4 regions of the Pseudomonas sp. PSE1(2024) genome follow, and region 1 is predicted to be linked to each of the others. Evidence: predicted binding sites of a transcription regulator. Region 1 holds the regulator's gene; each other region holds the start of a gene.

Region 1 (5,948 bases):
AAATGAGCAACGATCTGCTGCAACGCGGCAAAGCCATCAAACTGGCGGTTTTCGACGTCGACGGCGTCCTCACCGACGGGCGCCTGTACTTCCTTGAAGACGGCAGCGAGTTCAAGACTTTCAATACACTCGACGGTCAGGGCATCAAGATGCTGATGAACGCCGGCGTCCAGACCGCCATCATCAGCGGTCGCAAGACCCCGGTGGTCGAGCGTCGGGCAAAAAACCTGGGCATCCCGCACCTGTTTCAGGGTCGCGAAGACAAACTCGTCGTTCTCGACGGTCTTCTGGAGCAACTGGGCCTAAGCTATGAACAAGTGGCCTATCTCGGCGACGACCTGCCGGATCTGCCGGCGATCCGCCGTGTGGGGCTGGGCATGGCCGTGGCCAACGCCGCCGCCTTTGTGCGCGAGCACGCTCATGGCGTGACCCAGGCCCGTGGCGGCGAAGGTGCCGCCCGCGAATTCTGCGAACTGATCCTGCGCGCCCAAGGCAGCCTCGACGCCGCCAACAACGCGTACCTGTGAGTCCAACCATGTTTAGCAAAAAGTTTCGCAACATCCTGCTGTTCGGTTGCATCGCAGCGATTTTCGGTGCGGTCGGCTACTGGAACATCAGCCCGGAACGCTTCCTCGACAAACCGCCGGTTTCGGCAGAGGAAAGCCCGATCGACTGGTATGCGACCAATACCCACACGATCCAGTACCTCGAAGACGGCAAAGTGCAATACGAAATGACGTCCGACAAGGCTGAGCACGTCAAGGCGACCGACATTACACTGGTCACCAAACCCGATCTGAACATGTTCCGTGGCACCGATTTCCCATGGCACGTGACCAGCGAGCGCGGTGAAGTGAACTCCGGTGGCACCGAGGTCGAGCTGATCGACTCGGTACGCGTCAAGCGCACCGACGAAAAGAACCGCGACACCCTGATCACCTCCACTCGCATGACGGTGTTCCCGCAGCAGCAATATGCGCAGACCCAGCAACCCGTTAGAATCGACGGCGCTGGCGGTGTATCGACTGGCGTAGGAATGAAAGCGTATTTGAAGGAAAGCAGGATACACCTGCTATCGAACGTAAGAGGACAGTATGAGGCTCGTTAAAACCCTCCCTATTTTGCTCAGTCTGGGCGCAGCACTGGGAAGCGTGAGCGCCTGGGCTCTGCCGAACGATCAAGAGCAGCCAATCCGCATTCAGGCCGACGATGCCCAGCTGGACGACAAGAACGGCGTTGCCACCTACAAAGGCGACGTGATCATCACCCAGGGTTCGATGATCGTCAAAGGCAACACCGTGACCATGACCCGTGCGCCTAACGGCGATATCGACGTCGTGACTTCGGTGGGCAACCTCGCCTACTTCGAACAGTTGCAGACTGCTGGCGACACCAAACCCGTTCAGGGCTGGGGTGTGACCATTCAGTATCACGCGGCGCAAAACCGCGTTGTATTGATCGACAAGGCAAAAGTCGTCGACAAGGACAACAACACCACTCAGGGCGAGAAAATCGTCTATGACACGGTGAAGAAACTGGCCAGCGCCGGTCGAGCCACTGGCAGCAAGGTCACCGAAGCGCGTCCGCGCATCGACATGGTGATCCAGCCGAAGAAGAAAACCGACGAGAAAACCCAGTAATGGCAACTCTGAAAGCTCAGCACCTGGCCAAGGCCTATAAAAGCCGCCAGGTCGTGCGCGACGTCAGCCTGTCGATCGACAGCGGTCAGATCGTTGGCCTGCTCGGCCCGAACGGCGCCGGCAAGACCACCTGCTTCTACATGATCGTTGGCCTGGTCCAGGCCGATCAGGGTCGCGTACTGATCGACGACCTGGACGTCAGCCACCAGCCGATGCACGGTCGCGCCAAGGCCGGTATCGGCTATCTGCCGCAAGAAGCGTCGATCTTCCGCAAACTGTCGGTGGCCGACAACATCATGGCCATCCTCGAGACTCGTCAGGAGCTCGACAAGGCCGGCCGTCGCAAGGAGCTGGAAAGCCTGCTGCAGGAATTCCACATCAGCCACATCCGCGACAACCTCGGCATGAGCCTGTCCGGTGGTGAGCGCCGCCGCGTGGAAATCGCCCGCGCACTGGCCACGGCACCGAAGTTCATCCTGCTCGACGAACCGTTCGCCGGTGTCGACCCGATCTCCGTGGGCGACATCAAGCAGATCATTCACCACCTCAAGGCCAAGGGCATCGGCGTTCTTATCACCGACCACAACGTCCGTGAGACCCTGGATATCTGCGAAACCGCCTACATCGTCAACGACGGCCAGTTGATCGCCGAAGGCGACTCCGCGACCATCCTCGCCAACGATCTGGTGAAGGAAGTCTATCTGGGTCACGAGTTCCGCCTGTAAGCACGACGGCATTCGGCCAGCCGTCCGGGTGCTGTAACGTTGAAGCGCCTTTTTATACGCTTTTATTGTTACAGCGCTCTAGGCAAACACGACAGTTTCAGGCATATAATTTGCTTAAGTTTGGCGCTCCGGCGCCCTGTAGTGGATGGCGCATAGCGCCGGCGAATAAGGTGTTAAGCCCCTGCCATGAAACCATCGCTAGTCTTGAGAATGGGCCAGCAGCTGACGATGACACCGCAGCTGCAACAGGCCATCCGCCTGCTCCAATTGTCGACCCTGGATCTGCAACAGGAAATCCAGGAGGCTCTGGAATCCAATCCGATGCTCGAACGCCAGGAAGACGGCGACGACTTCGACAACTCCGATCCCATGGCCGACAACGCCGAACAGAAGCCCAACACCGAGATCCAGGAACCCTCCTATCAGGAGACCGCGCCGACAGTCGATAACCTCGAAGACGGCGAATGGAACGAGCGAATCCCCAACGAACTGCCCGTCGACACCGCCTGGGAAGACGTCTACCAGACCAGCGCCAGCAGCCTGCCCAGCAGCGACGATGACGAGTGGGACTTCACCACCCGCACCTCCGCCGGCGAGAGCCTGCAAAGCCACCTGCTGTGGCAGTTGAACCTGGCACCGATGTCCGACACCGATCGCCTGATCGCCGTCACCCTGATCGATTGCATCAACAATCAGGGCTACCTCGACGAAACCCTCGAAGAAATCCTCGACGCCTTTGATCCGGAGCTCGACATCGAGCTGGACGAGATCGAAGCCGTCCTTCACCGCATTCAGCAATTCGAACCGGCCGGCATCGGCGCACGCAACCTGGGCGAATGCCTGCTGCTGCAATTGCGCCAGCTGTCGGCCAAGACCCCTTGGCTGGCCGAGGCCAAGCGCCTGGTCACCGATTACATCGACCTGCTCGGCAGCCGCGATTACAGCCAGCTGATGCGCCGCATGAAGCTCAAGGAAGACGAGCTGCGCCAGGTCATCGAACTGGTGCAGAGCCTCAACCCGCGCCCCGGTTCGCAAATTGAATCCACCGAAGCCGAGTACGTGGTGCCTGACGTCATCGTGCGCAAGGACAACGAGCGCTGGCTGGTCGAGCTGAATCAGGAGTCGGTGCCGCGTCTGCGAGTCAACGCCCAGTACGCCGGTTTCGTGCGCCGCGCCGACACCAGTGCCGACAACACCTTCATGCGCAATCAGTTGCAGGAAGCCCGCTGGTTCATCAAGAGCCTGCAGAGCCGCAACGAAACCCTGATGAAAGTGGCTACCCAGATCGTCGAGCATCAGCGCGGCTTTCTGGAGTACGGCGACGAAGCCATGAAGCCGCTGGTGCTGCATGACATCGCTGAAGCCGTGGGCATGCACGAGTCGACGATTTCCCGCGTGACCACGCAAAAATTCATGCATACCCCACGGGGCATATATGAACTGAAATACTTTTTCTCCAGCCATGTGAGCACCTCCGAAGGCGGTGAATGCTCGTCCACGGCGATCCGCGCGATCATCAAGAAACTGGTTGCCGCGGAAAATCAGAAAAAGCCGTTGAGTGACAGCAAGATCGCTGGTTTACTGGAGGCACAAGGCATTCAGGTGGCTCGCCGCACCGTCGCCAAGTACCGCGAATCCCTCGGGATCGCGCCTTCGAGCGAACGCAAGCGGTTGATGTAAGCCACGTTACAGCGTTCCAGTGGCAGGCTCTTCGGCCTGCCGCTTTATGCACTGGCAACGAAGGAGAAGCTGTATGCAAGTCAACATCAGTGGACACCAACTGGAAGTTACCCAACCTCTCCGTGAGTACGTTGAGCAAAAGCTCAAGAGGCTTGAGGGACATTTCGACAAGATCACCAACGTGCAAGTCACGATGTGCGTCGAAAAGCTGAAGCAGAAAATCGAAGCCACGCTGCATATTCCCGGCAACGAGGTCGTCGCAAACGCGGAACATACCGATATGTACGCTGCGATCGACGCGCTGACCGACAAGCTTGATAAACAACTCAAAAAGCATAAGGAAAAGACCCAGAGCCTGCTTCAGGGCGCTACCGGTCGATAACCCCCACCCCCATGATCCGACTTGAAAGTATCCTGACCCCCGGCCGTTCCATGGTGAACGTGCCGGGCGGCAGTAAAAAGAAAGCCCTCGAACAAATTGCCAACCTGATCGCCCGGGAAGTCCCGGATCTGGAGATGCAAGATGTCTTCGAGGCATTGATTGCCCGTGAAAAACTGGGTTCCACCGGTTTTGGCAACGGCATCGCCATTCCTCACTGCCGCCTCAAGGGCTGCGAAGCGCCGATCAGTGCGCTGATGCACCTTGATGCTCCTATCGATTTCGACGCTATCGACGGCGCGCCTGTGGACCTGCTGTTCGTCCTGCTGGTGCCGGAAGCCGCCACCGATGCGCACCTGGAACTGTTACGCCAGATCGCCAGCATGCTCGACCGCAAGGACGTGCGCGACAGACTGCGCAGCGCGCCAAGCAACGAAGCGTTGTACCAGGTTGTACTGGAAGAACAGAACAGGCCGTAACCATGCGCTTGATCATTGTCAGTGGCCGTTCCGGCTCGGGTAAAAGTACCGCCCTGGATGTCCTTGAGGACAACGGCTACTACTGCATTGACAACCTGCCGGCCGGCTTGCTGCCAGATCTCGCCGAGCGCGCGCTGGTCCACACCGAAATGCTCCAGCCGCTGGTTGCCGTCTCGATCGATGCGCGCAACCTGCCGAGCCACCTGTCGCGGTTTCCCGAGCTGCTTGAGGAAGTCCGCAGCCGGCATATCCAGTGCGATGTCCTGTACCTGGATGCCGATGACGAAACATTGCTCAAGCGTTTTTCGGAAACCCGTCGTCGTCACCCGCTCAGCAATGCCAACCGTTCTCTGGCCGAAGCCATCAACGATGAAACCGCTCTGCTGGGCCCGATCGCCGATCTGGCCGATCTGAAGGTCAACACCACCAACCTCAATCTCTATCAGCTGCGCGACACCATCAAACTGCGCCTGTTGAACCAGCCGGAGCCGGGCACGGCGTTTCTGGTGGAGTCGTTCGGTTTCAAACGCGGCATGCCGGTGGATGCGGATCTGGTGTTCGATGTACGCTGCCTGCCGAACCCGTACTGGAAACCGGAGCTGCGCGCGCAATCCGGTCTCGATCAGCCGGTCGCCGAATATCTGGCGGCGCAGCCGGAGGTCGAGGAGATGTACCAGGACATTTACGCGTATCTGTACAAATGGTTGCCACGCTTTGCGGCGAGCAACCGCGCTTACGTCACCATTGCCATCGGCTGCACCGGCGGGCATCACCGTTCCGTTTACCTGACCGAACGTCTTGGCCAGGCGCTGCAGAAGACCCTGAAGAACGTCCAGGTTCGCCACCGCGACCTCAGCTAAAGGATTCACACCGCGATGCCTGCTCGTGAAATCGAAATCATCAACAAGCTGGGCCTGCACGCCCGCGCATCGGCAAAATTCGTCGGAGTGGCGGGCCAGTTTCCCGATTGCACGATCAGAGTGGGCCGCACCCCGGAAACCACGGTTGACGGTAAAAGCATCATGGCGATGATGATGCTCGCAGC
Region 2 (5,948 bases), 670 kb from region 1:
TGATGTCTTCGTGGGCCAGGTCGAACAGGCGCTTGAGGTTCGGCAGGACAAAATACAGCGGTTGCAGGATGTCGATGCGGTAGGGCGTGCGCATCGCTTCCAGCGGATCGAAGGCCTGATGCTCTGGCTCGTCCGACAGCGAATAAACAGTTTCTTTCGGCGAAGACAGGATGCCGCCACCGTAGATGCGTTTGCCTTGCGGGGTGTCAACCAGGCCGAACTCGATGGTCATCCAGTACAGGCGCGCCAGATAAACGCGTTCTTCCTTGGTCGCTTGCAGGCCAAGCTTGCCGTAGGTGTGGGTGAATTCGGCGAACCACGGGTTGGTCAGCAGCGGGCAGTGGCCAAAGATCTCGTGGAAAATGTCCGGCTCTTGCAGGTAGTCCAGTTCTTCACGGGTACGAATGAACGTGGCCACCGGAAACTGCTTGCTGGCGAGCAATTCGAAAAAGGTCTGGAAGGGGATCAGCGCCGGGACGCGGGCAACCTGCCAACCGGTGGTCTCGCCGAGCACCTTGTTGATCTCGCCCAGTTGCGGAATGCGGTCGTGGGGCAGACCGAGTTTTTCGATACCGTCCAGGTATTCCTGGCACGCACGACCCTCGATCACTTTCAACTGGCGGGTGATCAGCGTGTTCCACACCGCGTGTTCTTCGGCGGGGTAGTCGATAAAACCTTGCGCATCGGGCTCGCGGGCCACGTATTGCGTCTGCTTCATACTGCTCTCCTGCGAGGGGAATTTCGTTCTTGTTATGTCCTGCGATGGACTGAGAAATACCCCGGAACGTTCGTTGTTGCAGCAGGTAGATGACCAGTTGAGTAGGAAAAGTCTCTTTAATTCGTAAAATTTTCGTTACGCTTCGTGCGATAAGTCGTGTTTGCGGTGACTGCCGGGTTTGAAAAGGCCGATGGCTGTCACATAATCTTGACGACTATCTTGCGCGCTGCGCAGAAAATTCCGGCGTCAGACCGCCTCTTCACCTGTTTCGGGCCTTTATATGCGTATCAAAGTCCACTGCCAGAACCGCATCGGCATCCTGCGCGACATTCTCAATCTGCTGGTGGAGTACGGGATCAACGTCGCCCGTGGCGAGGTGGGCGGTGAGCATGGCAACGCGATCTACCTGCATTGCCCGAACCTGATCAACATTCAGTTCCAGGCGTTGCGACCGAAGTTCGAGGCGATTGCCGGGGTGTTCGGCGTCAAGCGGGTCGGGCTGATGCCCAGCGAGCGGCGGCACATGGAGTTGAATGCGCTGCTCGGTGCGCTGGAGTTTCCGGTGCTGTCGATCGACATGGGCGGCTCCATCGTGGCGGCCAACCGTGCGGCGGCGCAGTTGCTCGGGGTGCGGGTGGACGAGGTGCCGGGGATTCCGTTGTCGCGTTACGCCGAAGATTTTGACCTGCCGGAACTGGTGCGCGCCAACAAATCGCGAATCAACGGCATGCGGGTCAAGGTCAAGGGCGACATCTTTCTGGCCGACATCGCGCCGCTGCAATCGGAACACGACGACAGCGAGGCCATGGCCGGTGCCGTGCTCACCCTGCACCGCGCGGACCGGGTCGGCGAGCGCATCTATAACGTGCGCAAACAAGAGTTGCGTGGCTTCGATAGCATCTTCCAGAGCTCGAAAGTGATGGCGGCGGTGGTGCGTGAAGCGCGACGCATGGCGCCGCTGGATGCGCCGTTGTTGATTGAGGGCGAAACCGGCACTGGCAAGGAATTGCTGGCACGGGCCTGCCATTTGGCGAGCCCGCGCGGTCAGTCGCCGTTGATGGCGCTCAACTGCGCGGGACTGCCGGAGTCGATGGCCGAGACCGAACTGTTCGGCTACGGCCCCGGTGCCTTTGAAGGCGCGCGCGCCGAAGGCAAGCTCGGGCTGCTGGAGCTGACGGCGGGCGGCACGCTGTTCCTCGATGGCGTCGGCGAAATGAGCCCGCGCTTGCAGGTGAAATTGCTGCGCTTCCTGCAGGACGGTTGCTTCCGGCGGGTGGGCAGTGATGAAGAGGTTTACCTGGACGTGCGGGTGATCTGCGCAACCCAGGTCGACCTGTCGGAGTTGTGCGCGCGCGGCGAGTTTCGCCAGGATCTGTATCACCGCTTGAACGTGCTGTCGCTGCACATCCCGCCACTGCGCGAATGCCTCGACGGTTTGACGCCGCTGGTGGAACACTTCCTCGATCAGGCCAGCCGGCAGATCGGCTGCCCGTTGCCGAAACTGGCGCCGGCGGCGATGGACCGGCTCAGTCATTACCATTGGCCGGGCAATGTGCGGCAGTTGGAGAACGTGTTGTTCCAGGCGGTTTCGCTGTGCGAAGGCGGCACGGTCAAGGCCGAGCACATTCGCCTGCCGGATTACGGCGTGCGTCAGCCGCTTGGCGATTTCTCCCTCGAAGGCGGGCTGGACGAGATTGTCGGGCGCTTCGAGAAAGCGGTGCTTGAGCGACTGTATTCAGAGCATCCGAGCAGCCGGCAGCTGGGCAAGCGGCTCGGGGTTTCGCACACCACGATTGCCAACAAGCTGCGTGAGTATGAAGTCGGCAAGGACGCGTCCGAGTGATCATGGCCGGATCGGGTGTTTGCCGCCAAGCGGCATGACACCGCCGGTTTTTCGTCTTCGATACATTTCCTTCCTCTCCACAAAATCCCTCAAGTCCTTTGTTTACCGGGCCCTCGGCCGCCAGAAAAAAGTTGGTCTGCAAATTGCTTATGGCTCAGCAGTACAGCGGTGGGCGGCAAACGTCCGGCATGCAGAGGAAAGAGTGTGGACAAGTACCTTTATGTGGCAATGACCGGCGCCAGCCAGAACGCACTGGCGCAAAAGGCTCATGCCAACAACCTGGCGAACATCTCCACCAACGGTTTTCAGCGCGACCTGGAACAGGCGCGTTCGATGCCGGTGTTCGGTGACAGCTTTCCGGCGCGTGCGTTTGCCATGAGCGAACGGCCCGCCACCGACTTCACGCCGGGCTCGCTGGTGCAGACCGGCCGTGACCTCGACGTGGCCGTGTCGGGCAACGGCTGGATCGCCGTGCAGAACCCTAATGGCGGTGAAAGCTACGTGCGCACCGGCAGCCTCAATATCGACGCCCTTGGCGTATTGCGTGCCGGCAACGGCATGCCGGTCATGGGCAACGGCGGTCCGATCGCCGTGCCGCCGGAGCAGCAGGTGGAAGTCGGTGAAGACGGCACCATCAGCATCCGTGCGATGGGCGAGGGCCCTCGCGTCATGGCCGAAGTCGATCGCATCAAGCTGGTCAACCCGGACATCAAGAACATGAACAAGGGCCTGGACGGTTCGATCTACACCAAGGACGGCCAGCCTGCGCCGGCCGATGCCAACGTCAAACTGGTGTCGGGTTTCCTGGAGTCGAGCAACGTCAATGCCGTGGAAGAAATGACGTCGGTGCTGGCCCTGGCCAAGCAGTTCGAACTGCACGTCAAGATGATGAACACCGCCAAAGACGACGACCAGGCCATGGCTCGGGTCTTGCAGATCAGCTAATTATCAGAACGTCGCGCCGTAAAACAGGCGCACGAGGAGAATCGAATGCTTCCGGCTCTATGGGTTGCCAAAACCGGTCTGTCCGCCCAGGACACCAACCTGACCACCATTTCCAACAACCTGGCGAACGTGTCGACCACGGGTTTCAAACGTGACCGCGCCGAGTTCCAGGACCTGCTGTACCAGATCAAGCGTCAGCCAGGCGCCCAGTCGACCCAGGACAGCGAACTGCCGTCGGGTCTGCAAGTGGGTACCGGTGTGCGCATCGTCGGCACCCAGAAAAACTTCACCGCCGGCAGCCTGCAAACTACCGAGCAGCCGCTGGACATGGCTATCGACGGTCGCGGTTTCTTCCAGATCCTGCAGCCGGACGGCACCACGTCCTACACCCGTGACGGTACTTTTCACCTCGACTCCAACGGCCAGATCGTCAACGCCAGCGGTTTCGCTCTGGAGCCGGCTATCGTCATCCCGAACAACGCCCAGACCTTCACCGTAGGCCGTGACGGCACCGTGTCGATCACCGTGGCCGGCAACGCCGCTTCGCAAGTGATCGGCAACCTGCAAACCGCCGACTTCATCAACCCGGCCGGTCTGCAAGCGGTAGGCAACAACCTGTTCCTGGAAACCGCCGCTTCCGGTGCACCGCAAGTCGGTACTCCGGGCCTGAACGGTTTCGGCACCACCCTGCAGAACACCCTGGAAACCTCCAACGTCAGCACCGTGGAAGAGATGGTCAACATGATCACCACCCAGCGCGCGTACGAGATGAACTCCAAGGTGATCTCCACCGCCGACCAGATGCTCTCGTTCGTAACGCAGAATCTGTAATCAAGTCTATGAGGCGGCCATGAGGTCGCCTGCAACACCGTGAGGTAAGGGTCATGAAGCGCTTTGTATCTGTTGTGGCATTGAGTGGGGTCGTCTCGCTCGCGGGCTGCGTCGCTCCGACGCCCAAGCCCAATGATCCTTACTACGCCCCGGTGTTGCCGCGCACACCGTTGCCGTCGGCCGCCAACAACGGCTCGATCTATCAGGCCGGTTTCGAGCAGAACCTGTACAGCGACCGCAAGGCGTTCCGGGTTGGTGACATCATCACCATCACCCTGAACGAAAGGACCCAGGCCAGCAAGAACGCCAACTCGCAGGTGGCCAAGAACAGCAAGACCGGCATCGGTCTGACGTCGCTGTTCGGCAGCAGTGCGACCACCAACAACCCGATCGGCAGCAATGACCTGAGCCTGAGCGCCAGCTACGAAGGCGACCGCGCGACCAAAGGTGACAGCAAGGCCGCCCAGGGCAACACCCTGACCGGCTCGATCACCGTGACCGTCGCCGACGTGTTGCCCAACGGCATCATCGCCGTGCGTGGCGAGAAGTGGATGACCCTCAACACCGGCGACGAGCTGGTGCGGATCGCCGGTCTCGTGCGGGCCGATGACATCGCCACCGACAACACCGTGTCCTCGACCCGGGTTGCCGATGCGCGCATCACCTACTCGGGCACCGGTTCGTTCGCCGATGCGAGTCAGCCAGGCTGGTTCGACCGTTTCTTCCTCAGCCCGCTGTTCCCTTTCTAGGTGGCTACGTTGAATTTCAGAAGTCTCATGGTGGCCGCGTTCCTGTTGTCGGCGGCCTTCAATGCACAAGCCGAACGGTTGAAGGACATCGCCAGCATCTCCGGCGTGCGTTCCAACCAGTTGATCGGCTATGGCCTGGTGGTCGGTCTTAACGGCACCGGCGACCAGACCACGCAGACCCCGTTCACCCTGCAGACCTTCAACAACATGCTCTCGCAGTTCGGCATCAAGGTGCCGCCGGGATCGGGCAACGTGCAGCTGAAAAACGTTGCGGCGGTATCGGTGAGTGCCGATCTGCCGGCGTTCGCCAAGCCGGGTCAGCAAGTCGACATCACTGTGTCGTCCATCGGTAACTCCAAGAGCCTGCGCGGCGGCACCCTGTTGCTGACCCCGCTCAAGGGTATCGACGGCAACGTCTACGCCATCGCTCAGGGCAACCTGGTGGTTGGCGGTTTCGACGCTGAAGGTCGTGACGGTTCGAAGATCACCGTCAACGTTCCGTCGGCCGGTCGCATCCCTGGCGGTGCATCGGTGGAGCGTTCGGTGCCGAGCGGTTTCAACCAGGGCAATAGCCTGACACTGAACCTGAACCGTTCCGACTTCACCACTGCCAAGCGCATCGTCGACAAGATCAACGACATGCTCGGCCCTGGCGTCGCCCAGGCCATCGACGGCGGTTCGATCCGCGTGACCGCGCCGCTCGATCCGAGCCAGCGCGTCGACTACCTGTCGATCCTGGAAAACCTCGAAGTCGATCCGGGTCAGGCCGTGGCGAAAGTCATCATCAACTCGCGTACCGGCACCATCGTCATCGGCCAGAACGTGAAGGTATCGCCGGCCGCCGTGACCCACGGCAGCCTGA
Region 3 (5,948 bases), 2.7 Mb from region 1:
GCTCGGATCGTCCAGCTGAACCGTGTTGGTCTGCACGATCACGTTGCGGCCAACCAGCGACGAAGCCTGCAGGGCTTGCGACGAGTTGTAGTTGCCGGCCAGCGAGCTGACGGTGCTGTTGAGAGTGGTGATCCCCTCAAGGCTGCTGAACTGTGCCAACTGGGCAACGAATGCGCTGTTGTCCTGCGGGTCGAGCGGGTTCTGGTTTTTCAGCTGGGTTACCAGCAGTTGCAGGAACGCGTCCTTGCCCAGGGCCTGGCCGCCGGTCGAGCTGTTGGTGGCCGAAGCGATGCCGCCGGTGGTCGTGCTACTGGTCTTCTTCGAAGAGTTGGCCAGTATGTCGTTCATCGTCAGGCTGCTGGTGGTATCGGTAACACTCATGGCAGTCGCCCCTTATTACTGACCGAGGGTCAGTACCTTCTGCATCATGGTTTTGGCGGTGTTCATCATTTCGGCGTTGGTCTGGAACGACCGGCTCGCGGAAATCATGTCAGCCATTTCTTCAACCACGTTGACGTTCGGGTAGTAGACGTAGCCCTTGGCGTCGGCTGCCGGATGGTTCGGCTCGTAGCGCGCTTCGAGGTTGCTCTGGTCTTCGACCACGCCCATGACCTGCACGCCCTGGCCGGCTGCGTCCTGGTTCTGGAACAGCGAATTGCTGCCGCCGCTCTGGCCGCCCTGGAACATGGTGGCGAATACCGGGTGACGGGCGCGGTAGGTCTGGTCGATGCTCGACGAGACGGTCTCGGCGTTGGCGATGTTCGACGCCACGGTGTTGAGACGGGTGGTCTGGGCGCTCATGCCGCTGCCGGCAATGTTGAAAACGCTGGACAGGGACATGGATTACTCTCCGCGCAGGGCTGAGACCAGCCCTTTGAATTTGCTGTTGAGCAGGGTGAAGCTGGCCTGGAAGCCGACCGCGTTTTCCGCGTAGTTCGACTGTTCCAGCTGGGCGTCCACGGTGTTCTGGTCGATCGACGGCTGCATCGGCGTGCGATACATCAGCGACTCGTCGCCATTGCCCAGGCCTTCAGCTTCGATGTGACGGCTGTTGGTCATGTTCAGGGCGATGGTGCCGTTGGCGTTCTTCTGGCTCTGTGCTTCGAGCACTTTGGAGAACTCCAGATCCCGCGCCTTGTAGTTCGGGGTGTCGGCGTTGGCGATGTTGTTGGCCAGCACTTCGGCACGCTGGGCGCGGAAGCCCAGAGCCTTTTCGTGAATGCCGAGCGCTTTATCGAAGCTGATGCTCATGTCGGGAACCTTCAGGTGACCGGATTTTTCGTAACAGGGTTATAGCAAGCGGCGTGCCAGTTTGAGAAAGCCCCGGATTACGGGGCTTTGCGCGGAACCGGCAACGCGGCAATGCCAGAAAAGCGGCAACCGGTTTCCGCCGGATGCCGCTTTTCTGCCGCCACCTGCCACCGGCAAAACCTTCAGGCATAAAAAAACGGGAGCCCCTGAGGACTCCCGTTTCTTGTGTTGCCGGTCTTGATCACTTCGCCTGGTAGATGATCCCCGGACTGCACTGAACCATCTGGTAATGATCCGGCAGACCGTTCAGCGCCTCGGAAGCGCCAAGGAACAGATAACCGCCCGGCTTCAGCGTGCTGTGAATGCGCAACAGGATGTCCTTCTTCACCTCGGCGGAGAAGTAGATCAGCACGTTGCGGCAGAACACGATGTCGAACTTGCCCAGCGCTGCATAGCTGTCGAGCAGGTTAAACGAGCGAAATTCCACCCGGTTCTTGATCGGCGCCTTGATCACCCAGCGCCCCGGCCCTTTCGGGTCGAAGTAGCGCTGCAGACGATCGGCGGACAGACCGCGACCGATCGCCAGGCTGTCGTACTCGCCGGTCTTGCAGTTGGTCAGCATGCTGCCGGACAGATCCGTGGCAACGATCTGCACGCCCATCTTCAACTGGCCGATGTTGGTCCGCTCGAACTCGTCGATCGACATCGATAGCGAATAGGGTTCCTGACCCGACGAGCAGGCTGCCGACCAGATCCGCAGACGCTGGTTGGGAGCGGCCTTGATGGCCTCGGGCAGCACCTTGTTCTTCAAGACTTCAAACGGATAGGTGTCACGAAACCACAGGGTTTCGTTGGTCGTCATGGCATCGACCACCTGCTCGCGCAAACCGCTGCGCGGCTGGGTCTGGATGCGCTGTACCAGCTCACCCAGGGACTTGATGCCTTGCTGCTCCATCAGTTTGTTGAGACGGCTCGACACCAGGTACTGCTTGTTTTCACCGAGCAAAATGCCACAGGCTTTTTCCAGGAAGACCCGGAACTGTTCGAAATCCAAATTACCCGTAGACAAATGATGCCGCCTCTTAAATCGTGTTGAACGCCAGGGGCAGAAGGCCCTTAGCTGATATCTGCTGCTTTGATCCGGTCGACTACCCGGGATGCCAGGTCATCAGGACGGAACTTGGCCAGGAAGTCATCGGCACCGACTTTCTTGACCATCGCCTGATTGAACACACCCGACAACGAAGTATGCAGGATGATATGAAGCTTTTGCATCCGAGGGTCGCTGCGGATCTCGGCCGTCAGGGTGTACCCGTCCATCTCCGGCATTTCGATGTCGGAGATCATCATCAGGAACTCTTCTTCCGGCTTCTTGCCCTCGTCGACCAGCTTGCGCAGGTAATCCAGCGCCTGCTTGCCGTCGTTCAACGCCACCACTTCGACACCGACCGTCTGCAGGCAACGCGTCACCTGCTTGCGCGCCACCGACGAGTCATCGACCGTCAGCACCCGCAGCGACAACGCCTTGCTCTGGGTCTCGACATCCACCACGCCGACCGAAATCGCTTCCGGGGTCGGCGCAACTTCCGCCAGCACCTTCTCGACGTCGATGATTTCGACTAACTGATTGTCGACCCGAGTCACAGCGGTCAGGTAATGATCGCGCCCGGTGCCCTTGGGCGGCGGATGGATCTCTTCCCAGTTCATGTTCACGATACGTTCCACCGAGCGCACCAGGAAACCCTGGGTCTTGGTGTTGTATTCCGTGATGATCACGAACGGACTGTTCTTGTCTTTCAAAGCACCGGAGCCGGTCGCCATCGCCAGATCAAGGATCGGAATGGTCGCCCCCCGGATATTCGCCACCCCGCACACGACAGGACTGGACTTGGGCATCACCGTCAGTTGCGGGCATTGCAGCACTTCCCGAACCTTGAACACGTTGATCCCGTAGAGCTGCTGGCCGTCGAGACGGAACAACAACAGCTCCAGGCGATTCTGCCCCACCAGTTGCGTGCGCTGGTTCACCGAATCCATTACACCAGCCATGCCCAGACTCCTACACCAACGCCAAGTGTTGTTGCGACGCACATTCATTGCTAAACGGCACGGCGCTTGCTTTTTAACTCGTATGAACGCTCAAACGACATTTTTCCGACGCCTGACATCTCCCCTCCGCAGAGGGCTTTGCGCGATGTCCGCCGTTTGCCTTTTTTTCGCTGGCAGCCCTGCCGGTGCTGATGCGGTTACCTTGCCTGACATGCTTATCGGCGTCACTCAGGGCTTTCTTGAATTCACCGTAGAAGACTATCTGGCTACCAGTCAAACGGAAGGCCGTTATGAAATTGAGGTCAACCAGCTCGATCCCCGCATGCGCATGCCTATGTGCGACAAGGAATTGACAGCGACACTGGAGAGTCCGGCACGCCCTCTGGGCCGTGTCACGGTCAAGGTCCGCTGCGAAGGCGCCTCCCCCTGGACGGTGTTCGTGCCCGCTCAAGTCCGCCTGTTTCGCGAGATTGTCACCACCACGCGGCCACTCAAACGCGCCGGCATCATCGAGCCTCAGGACGTGACCTTGCGCGAGCGCGACGTCAGCACGATCAATCAGGGTTTTCTGACGTCGGTGGATGAAGCCATCGGGCAGAAATTGACCCGACCAACGGTAGCCGATCAAGTCATCACCCTGGTGCATCTGGAACAGGCGGAAGTGGTTCGCAAGGGCGATCAAGTGGTGATCACCGCCCGCAGCGGCACCCTCGCCGTCCGCATGCCGGGCGAAGCCCTGTCGAACGGTGGCCTGAAAGAACAGATTCGGGTGAAAAACCTCAATTCCCAACGGGTTATCAAGGCGCAGGTTATCGCGCCCGGCCAGGTGGAAGTTGCCATGTGAACGGCCATGTAGCGGCCATGTAGCGGTGATGTGAGCGGCTGTATGAACGGATATTTGAAAAGCCCCTGAGTACGCAAGCAGAAAACTGGCGCTGACCAGAGCTGTTCCCTAAACTGTGCCGCAGCAGGATCTGCAACGGCGCATGCAAGCTCATTGCTAAATGAGCCTAAAGTTTTCCAGGGGATGGCCGAGAACATGGCAAGCGTCCAAATTCCCAGAGGTTTTTAACATGGTCATCGATTTCAGCCGTTTGAACAGCTCCTCGTCACTTACGGGCAGTACGCGTACCAGCAACGCCAAGGAAACCGCCGAAACCGGCACTTCCGCGCCGCTGAATACCCCGGCCGAACAGGCCAGTACCGCAAAAAGCGGGGAATCGGTACACCTCAGCAATGAGGCTCAACAGTTGCAGAAGGTCACTGACAAGCTGCGCGATCAGCCTGCCGTCGATAAAGCCCGCGTGGCCGAGTTGAAAGCAGCGATTGCCGATGGCAGCTACAAAGTCGACAGCAACCGTGTAGCCAGCAAACTGCTCAATTTCGAAGCCCAGCGCTAGGCCTCGGTCAGCGCCAGGCTTTTGGACGCTTAAAACCCAAGGCCAGCCATGCACGACACTAATTTATTGCAACTGATCACCGACGACTTTGCTCCAGCTCAACAATTGCTGGAGTTACTGCAAACCGAGTCCCTCGCCTTGCACGGTCGCGACATGCCTCTGCTGGAAGAAATTCTGGCGCGCAAACAGGCATTGATCATTCTGCTCGAACAGCATGGCCGCAAGCGCAGCGAAATTCTCGCCAGTCTCAATCTGTCCCTCGACCGCGCAGGCCTGGAACAACTGGCCAGCCAGTCGAGCATCGGCGACCAGTTGCTGAGCCAGAGCGATGTCCTGACCGACCTGATTGCCCAGTGCCAGGCAGCCAACGTCAAGAACGGCCAGTCGATCATCATGCAGCAGGCCGCCACGGCCAATCAGCTGAAAATCCTCACCGGCGGCGAGCCTCCCGCGCTCTACGATGCCAGTGGCACCTTCTCCAAACTGCAGAAACCGCGCGCGCTCAGCCAGGCGTGATGCTTTCTTCTATGCTTGCGCTCTATCAACGTGCGAAACATGCTGGCAAAATACTGGCCAGCCGTAGTCAAATTTTGTCTGGAGATTGATTTAACGTGTCCAACGATGACGCTCCGCAGCCCCCAAAGGTGCTCACCACGCCCCTGGAGATCTCCAGCAATCTGCGCCAGCTGCAAGAGAGCCACGATCCGCTGATCATTACGTTCCACGAGCGCAGCCAGCGCTTCCAGAGCTACCTGATTGAAGTCGATCGCGAAAACGGTTCGATCAAGCTTGATGAGATGATCCCGCGCGACGGCGAACGTTTTCTGGAAGCAGGCGAACCGTTCAAGGTTGAGGGTTTTCATGATGGCGTGCGCATTGCCTGGGAATGCACAGGGACGCTGAGCATCAAGGATTCCGACGGCGACCGCTTCTACACCGGCGACCTGCCTACCGAAGTGGTTTATCACCAGCGCCGCAATGCCTTCCGCGCCGCCCTGAAGCTGACCGACCTGGTCAGCGTCGAACTGGGTGGCGAAAAGCTCAAGTCGCCGATCGGCGGCAAACTGCTGGATATCTCTGCCACCGGTTGCAAGCTGCGTTTCGAAGGCGACATCACTGACCGCCTGCAACTGGGCCAGGTCTATGATCGCCTGATCGCCGCGCCGCTGTTCGGCAACCAACCGGTATCGGTCGAGCTGCGTTACCTGCACTTCGAAGAAAAGCTCAACATCACCTTCGCCGGCCTGC
Region 4 (5,948 bases), 640 kb from region 1:
AAGAACATCGCCAAGCGTCTGCAAAAGGAAGGTCTGGTCGAGCGCTTCAACCAGAAGTCGGGGATCTTCACCCTGCAGCGCATGAGCAACAACGATTGCTACTACCTGGATCGTAAGAGCCGCCTGTGCACCATTTATGACAAGCGCCCGGACACCTGCCGCAACCACCCGAAGATCGGCCCGCGCCCGGGTTACTGCGCGTACAAGCCGAAGGAAGTGGAGCGGGTGCAGAATTCGCGGTCGATCGAGCGCTTCTGATCCCGCTTGATCGTTCCCACGCTCTGCGTGGGAACAATACTTCCAAAAGCCAGACAAACAAAAACGCCCCCGGTCTCTCGACCGGGGGCGTTTTTTTAAGCCTGGGCTAAATTACGCCTTGGCTTTCTTGGCAGCGCGGGTACGCTCGCTTTCGTCCAGGATCTTCTTGCGAAGACGGATGGACTTAGGAGTAACTTCGCACAGCTCGTCTTCCTGGATGTATTCCAGAGCCTGTTCCAGGGTGAAGCGAACAGGTGGGACCAGAGCGATGGTTTCGTCTTTACCCGAAGCACGCATGTTGTCGAGCTTCTTGCCTTTGGTCGGGTTCACACCCAGGTCGTTGTCGCGGGAGTTCTGACCAACGATCTGACCGTTGTAGATCTCCTGGCCGTGTTCCACGAACAGCTTGCCACGAGCCTGCAGGGTTTCCAGGGAGTAGGTCAGTGCCTTGCCGGTTTCAACCGAAACCAGAACGCCGTTCTGACGGCCGGACATGTGGCCCGACTTCACTGGAGCGTAACGGTCGAAGATCGAGGTCAGGATGCCAGCACCGTTGGTCAGGGTCAGGAACTGGTTACGGAAACCGATCAGACCGCGAGCAGGGATGTTGTATTCCAGACGAACACGGCCTTTGCCATCCGGCACCATGTTGCTCAGGTCGCCTTTACGCAGACCCATTTCTTCCATGACCTTGCCCTGGGATTCTTCAGGGATGTCGATGGTCACGTTTTCGAACGGTTCCTGCTTCACGCCGTCAACTTCACGGATGATCACTTCAGGACGGCCCAGGGCCAGCTCGAAGCCTTCGCGACGCATGGTTTCGATCAGTACCGAGAGGTGCAGCTCACCACGGCCGGATACCTTGAACTTGTCAGCCGAGTCGCCTTCTTCAACGCGCAGTGCAACGTTGTACAGCAGCTCTTTGTCCAGACGATCCTTGATGTTACGGGAGGTCACGAACTTGCCTTCTTTACCGCAGAATGGCGAGTCGTTTACCTGGAAGGTCATGGAAACGGTTGGCTCGTCAACGGTCAGAGGCTTCATCGCCTCGACATTGTTGATGTCGCACAGGGTGTCGGAGATGAACAGCTCGTCGAAACCGCTGATGCAGACGATGTCGCCAGCTGCAGCTTCTTCAACGTCAACGCGGTGCAGACCGTGGTGACCCATCAGCTTCAGGATACGACCGTTACGGCGCTTGCCGTCGGCGCTGATAGCGACAACCGGGGTGTTCGGCTTGACGCGACCACGAGCGATACGGCCAACACCGATAACACCCAGGAAGCTGTTGTAGTCCAGAGCGGAGATCTGCATCTGGAACGGACCGTCACGGTCAACAGCCGGAGGCGGAACGTGGTCGACTACCGCTTGGTACAGCGCGGTCATGTCTTCGCCCATGGCGGTGTGGTCCAGACCGGCGATGCCGTTCAGGGCCGAAGCGTAAACAACCTGGAAGTCCAGTTGTTCTTCGGTAGCGCCCAGGTTGTCGAACAGATCGAAGATCTGGTCCAGAACCCAGTCAGGACGCGCGCCCGGGCGGTCAACCTTGTTGATGACCACGATTGGACGCAGGCCGGCTTCGAAAGCCTTCTTGGTCACGAAACGGGTTTGCGGCATAGGGCCGTCCTGGGCGTCGACCAGCAGCAGCACGGAGTCAACCATGGACATTACGCGCTCAACTTCGCCGCCGAAGTCGGCGTGGCCCGGGGTGTCCACGATGTTGATGTGGTAGCCGTTCCAGTTGATGGCGGTGTTTTTCGCCAGAATGGTAATGCCGCGCTCTTTTTCCTGGTCGTTGGAGTCCATCACGCGCTCGTCGTTGAGCTCGTTGCGCTCCAGAGTGCCGGATTGACGCAGGAGTTTGTCTACCAGGGTGGTCTTACCATGGTCAACGTGGGCAATGATGGCGATGTTGCGTAGATTTTCGATCACTTGTGTATCTCGATCAGAGGATTCGGTTTGCTGACAAGTCTTGGCAGCGATTGACAGTAGTGTCCGGCATGGCCGTTACAGCTTGACGGCGGTGTCGGGGGGCCGGTGACGCAGGCCACAGGCAAACAGCCCCGGGCACTTAGCTCGGTCGATAAACGCGCACATTGGCATGCCCCTCACTGAGCAAATGGTGGGCATGCAGGCGACTCATCACGCCTTTGTCGCAATACAGCAGGTACTGGCGAGTAGGGTCCAGTTCCTTGAAACGAGCGTTCACTGCGTAGAACGGCATCGTCTGTACCTCTATGCCGGCGAGTTCCAGCGGGTCATCCTCGGCGGCATCCGGGTGGCGGATGTCGATGACGATCTGACCGGCCAGCGCTTCGCTGACTTCTTCGATCTGCAAATCCTGGCCCAATTCGTCTATCACCCGATCGATCGGCACCATTCTGGCGTTTGCGAGCGCACGCTCGAGCACCGCCATGTCGAATTCCTGCTCTTCGTGCTCGACCCGGCCACGCTTGGCGGCGGTCTTCGGGTTGACCGAGATGACGCCGCAGTATTCCGGCATGTGCCGGGCGAAATTACCGGTACCGATCTGGTCGGCCGTGTCGATGATGTCCTGCTTGTGGGCGACGATCAGCGGTCGCAACACCAGCTTGTCGGTGACGCAATCGATGACCGACAGGTTCGGCAACGTCTGGCTCGACACCTGGGAAATCGCTTCGCCGGTGACCAGCGCATCGATGTGCAGGCGTTCGGCGATGCTCGACGCTGCGCGCAACATCATACGCTTCAATACAACGCCCATATGACTGTCGTCGACCTTGCCGAGAATTTCGCCCAATACTTCTTCGAACGGAACACTGACAAATAGCACGCGTTGCGAGCTGCCGTACTTCTTCCAGATGAAATGCGCGACTTCCATTACGCCCAATTCGTGGGCACGACCGCCCAGATTGAAAAAGCAGAAGTGCGTCATCAGGCCGCGACGAAGGATCTGGTACGCGGCAACCGTCGAGTCAAAACCGCCGGACATCAATACCAGCGTCTGCTCCAGCGCACCGAGCGGGTAGCCGCCGATGCCATTGTGCTGGCTGTGGATCACGAACAACCGTTTGTCGCGAACTTCGATGCGGACTTCGATTTCCGGCTGTTTCAGGTCGATTCCGGCGGCACCGCACTCACGGCGCAGCTTGCTGCCGACGTATTTTTCGACGTCCATCGAGCTGAACGCATGCTTGCCCGCACGCTTGCAGCGCACCGAGAAGATCTTCCCGGCCAGCGCATCGCCGTAGTGCTGCTTGCACTTCTCGGTGATGTCGTCGAAGTCACCCAGCGGGTACTCGTCGATCTGCAGAAAGTGCGCGATGCCCGGCATGCAGGTCAGGCGTTCGCCCATCTCTTTCAGGGCCTTGGGGTCGGTGACGCGGGTTTCCAGCTCGAGATTGTCCCACACACCGTTCACCACCACGGCCGGGTCCAGGTCGCGGAGCACGGTGCGGATGTTCTTGGCCAGCTGGCGGATGAATTTCGTCCGGACAGGTCGGCTTTTGATGGTGATCTCGGGGAAGACTTTTACGATTAGTTTCATGAAAACAGCGCGCGCAGGGCCAGCCGAAAAAGGGGGGCGCGGATTATAGCGGAAATTGCTCAAGGTTTAACCAGTTAATGTGCAGAAGGTTTTGCACGCACCAAAACGGGTCATTTTTCGATTTGAGCGCTACATTAAAGGGCGAGATTTTCGCCTTTAAGGCGCTTTCGACCTTTAGAAGCGTGAATTTGGGGCAAAAAACCCATGCTGGGGCACTGGCATGCAATTTGCTCCCTTGTGAGGCAGGTTGCCTTGGCAGAGTATTCGCGCCGGCATCACCACTATTAAGGGCATCCACTACCCGCCCTAATTCACCCGGAGGACACTATGTCGAAGTCGGTTCAACTCATCAAAGATCATGACGTCAAGTGGATTGATCTGCGCTTCACGGACACCAAAGGCACTCAGCACCACGTGACCATGCCGGCTCGCGATGCGCTGGAAGACGACTTCTTCGAAGTTGGCAAGATGTTCGACGGTTCCTCCATCGCTGGCTGGAAAGGCATCGAAGCCTCCGACATGATCCTGCTGCCGGACGACGAAACCGCCGTTCTGGACCCGTTCACCGAAGAGCCGACCCTGATCCTGGTCTGCGACATCATCGAACCTTCGACCATGCAAGGTTACGATCGCGACCCGCGCGCCATCGCCCGCCGCGCCGAGGAATACCTGAAGACCACCGGTATCGGTGACACCGTATTCGCCGGTCCAGAGCCTGAGTTCTTCATCTTCGACGAAGTGAAGTTCAAGTCCGACATCTCCGGCTCCATGTTCAAGATCTACTCCGAGCAAGGCTCGTGGATGTCCGACCAGGACGTGGAAGGCGGCAACAAAGGCCACCGTCCAGGCGTGAAAGGTGGCTACTTCCCGGTCCCGCCGTTCGACCACGACCACGAAATCCGTACCTCCATGTGCAACGCACTGGAAGAAATGGGCCTGACCGTTGAAGTTCACCACCACGAAGTGGCAACTGCCGGCCAGAACGAAATCGGCGTCAAGTTCAACACCCTGGTGAAGAAAGCCGACGAAACCCAGACCCTGAAATACGTTGTGCACAACGTTGCCGACGCTTACGGCCGCACCGCGACCTTCATGCCGAAGCCGCTGTACGGCGATAACGGTTCGGGCATGCACGTTCACATGTCCATCTCCAAAGATGGCAAGAACACCTTCGCAGGTGAGGGTTATGCCGGCCTGTCCGACACTGCCCTGTACTTCATCGGCGGCATCATCAAGCACGGTAAGGCCCTGAACGGCTTCACCAACCCGGCCACCAACTCCTACAAGCGTCTGGTGCCAGGCTTCGAAGCGCCGGTAATGCTGGCCTACTCGGCTCGCAACCGTTCCGCCTCGATCCGTATTCCTTACGTCAACAGCCCGAAAGGCCGTCGTATCGAAGCCCGCTTCCCGGATCCGGCTGCCAACCCGTACCTGGCTTTCGCAGCACTGCTGATGGCCGGTCTGGACGGTATCCAGAACAAGATCCACCCAGGCGACGCAGCTGACAAAAACCTGTACGACCTGCCGCCTGAAGAGGCGAAAGAGATCCCGCAAGTTTGCGGCAGCCTGAAAGAAGCCCTGGAAGAGCTGGACAAGGGCCGTGCGTTCCTGACCAAGGGCGGCGTGTTCTCCGACGACTTCATCGACGCTTACATCGCGCTGAAATCCGAAGAAGAAATCAAGGTCCGCACCTTCGTACACCCACTGGAATATGAGCTGTACTACAGCTGCTGATCCGGTAGCGCCGCGCTACGCGGCGTGACAAAAAGAGGCCTCCTTCGGGAGGCCTTTTTTATTGGCCGGAATTCGTTGGCGATGCACCACACAGTGGGAGCGGGCTTGCTCGCGAAGGCGTCGTATCAGTCAGCATCACCTCCAATGATCCGCCGCTTTCGCGAGCAAGCCCGCTCCCACAGGGACTTGTGGTGCTTGAATACATTTCTGGATGTGCAGCGAGTTGGGCCAACCGCCGCGACTGGCCTATGCTGCAACCCATCGTTTTCGTTTCCGGTCGATTTCATGGGTCGCACCCTTCTCTATATTCTGCTGCTGATCGCCCTGCCCTCTGCCGCGCAGATCTACAAGTACACCGACGCCAGCGGCAACACGGTGTACAGCGATCATGCGCCGGACGGCGTGCAGGCGCAGCCGGTGGAGTTGCCGC

What was found. Region 1 encodes sigma-54, which starts transcription at its own class of promoters, with help from an activator protein. Its sites were predicted from a motif close to ANTGGCATNNANNTTGCTNT; they were not measured.
Region 2: a site for sigma-54 is predicted at 2,692-2,711, ahead of ABTV87_RS07675 (flagellar basal body rod protein FlgF). Genes of this name have one in related genera too.
Region 3: a site for sigma-54 is predicted at 1,293-1,312, ahead of flgB (flagellar basal body rod protein FlgB). Genes of this name have one in related genera too.
Region 4: a site for sigma-54 is predicted at 3,999-4,018, ahead of glnA (glutamate--ammonia ligase). Genes of this name have one in related genera too.

The regions. Positions count from the first base shown of each region.
Region 1 is NZ_CP158967.1:1,022,909-1,028,856, reverse strand. Features, by position in the region: gene ABTV87_RS04440 (KpsF/GutQ family sugar-phosphate isomerase) at 1-2, shown strand, start outside; gene ABTV87_RS04435 (KdsC family phosphatase) at 3-527, shown strand; gene lptC (LPS export ABC transporter periplasmic protein LptC) at 536-1,108, shown strand; gene lptA (lipopolysaccharide transport periplasmic protein LptA) at 1,095-1,640, shown strand; gene lptB (LPS export ABC transporter ATP-binding protein) at 1,640-2,365, shown strand; gene ABTV87_RS04415 (RNA polymerase factor sigma-54) at 2,552-4,045, shown strand; gene hpf (ribosome hibernation-promoting factor, HPF/YfiA family) at 4,119-4,427, shown strand; gene ptsN (PTS IIA-like nitrogen regulatory protein PtsN) at 4,439-4,903, shown strand; gene rapZ (RNase adapter RapZ) at 4,906-5,763, shown strand; gene ABTV87_RS04395 (HPr family phosphocarrier protein) at 5,779-5,948, shown strand, end outside.
Region 2 is NZ_CP158967.1:1,694,915-1,700,862, forward strand. Features, by position in the region: gene phhA (phenylalanine 4-monooxygenase) at 1-718, opposite strand, end outside; gene ABTV87_RS07670 (sigma-54-dependent phenylalanine hydroxylase transcriptional regulator PhhR) at 999-2,561, shown strand; gene ABTV87_RS07675 (flagellar basal body rod protein FlgF) at 2,766-3,506, shown strand; gene flgG (flagellar basal-body rod protein FlgG) at 3,552-4,337, shown strand; gene flgH (flagellar basal body L-ring protein FlgH) at 4,391-5,086, shown strand; gene ABTV87_RS07690 (flagellar basal body P-ring protein FlgI) at 5,114-5,948, shown strand, end outside.
Region 3 is NZ_CP158967.1:4,837,089-4,843,036, forward strand. Features, by position in the region: gene flgD (flagellar hook assembly protein FlgD) at 1-381, opposite strand, end outside; gene flgC (flagellar basal body rod protein FlgC) at 397-840, opposite strand; gene flgB (flagellar basal body rod protein FlgB) at 844-1,251, opposite strand; gene cheR (protein-glutamate O-methyltransferase CheR) at 1,493-2,320, opposite strand; gene ABTV87_RS21955 (chemotaxis protein CheV) at 2,368-3,300, opposite strand; gene flgA (flagellar basal body P-ring formation chaperone FlgA) at 3,383-4,144, shown strand; gene flgM (flagellar biosynthesis anti-sigma factor FlgM) at 4,374-4,700, shown strand; gene ABTV87_RS21970 (flagella synthesis protein FlgN) at 4,749-5,216, shown strand; gene ABTV87_RS21975 (flagellar brake protein) at 5,312-5,948, shown strand, end outside.
Region 4 is NZ_CP158967.1:386,533-392,480, reverse strand. Features, by position in the region: gene ABTV87_RS01755 (YkgJ family cysteine cluster protein) at 1-258, shown strand, start outside; gene typA (translational GTPase TypA) at 370-2,190, opposite strand; gene thiI (tRNA uracil 4-sulfurtransferase ThiI) at 2,330-3,784, opposite strand; gene glnA (glutamate--ammonia ligase) at 4,112-5,518, shown strand; gene ABTV87_RS01735 (DUF4124 domain-containing protein) at 5,804-5,948, shown strand, end outside.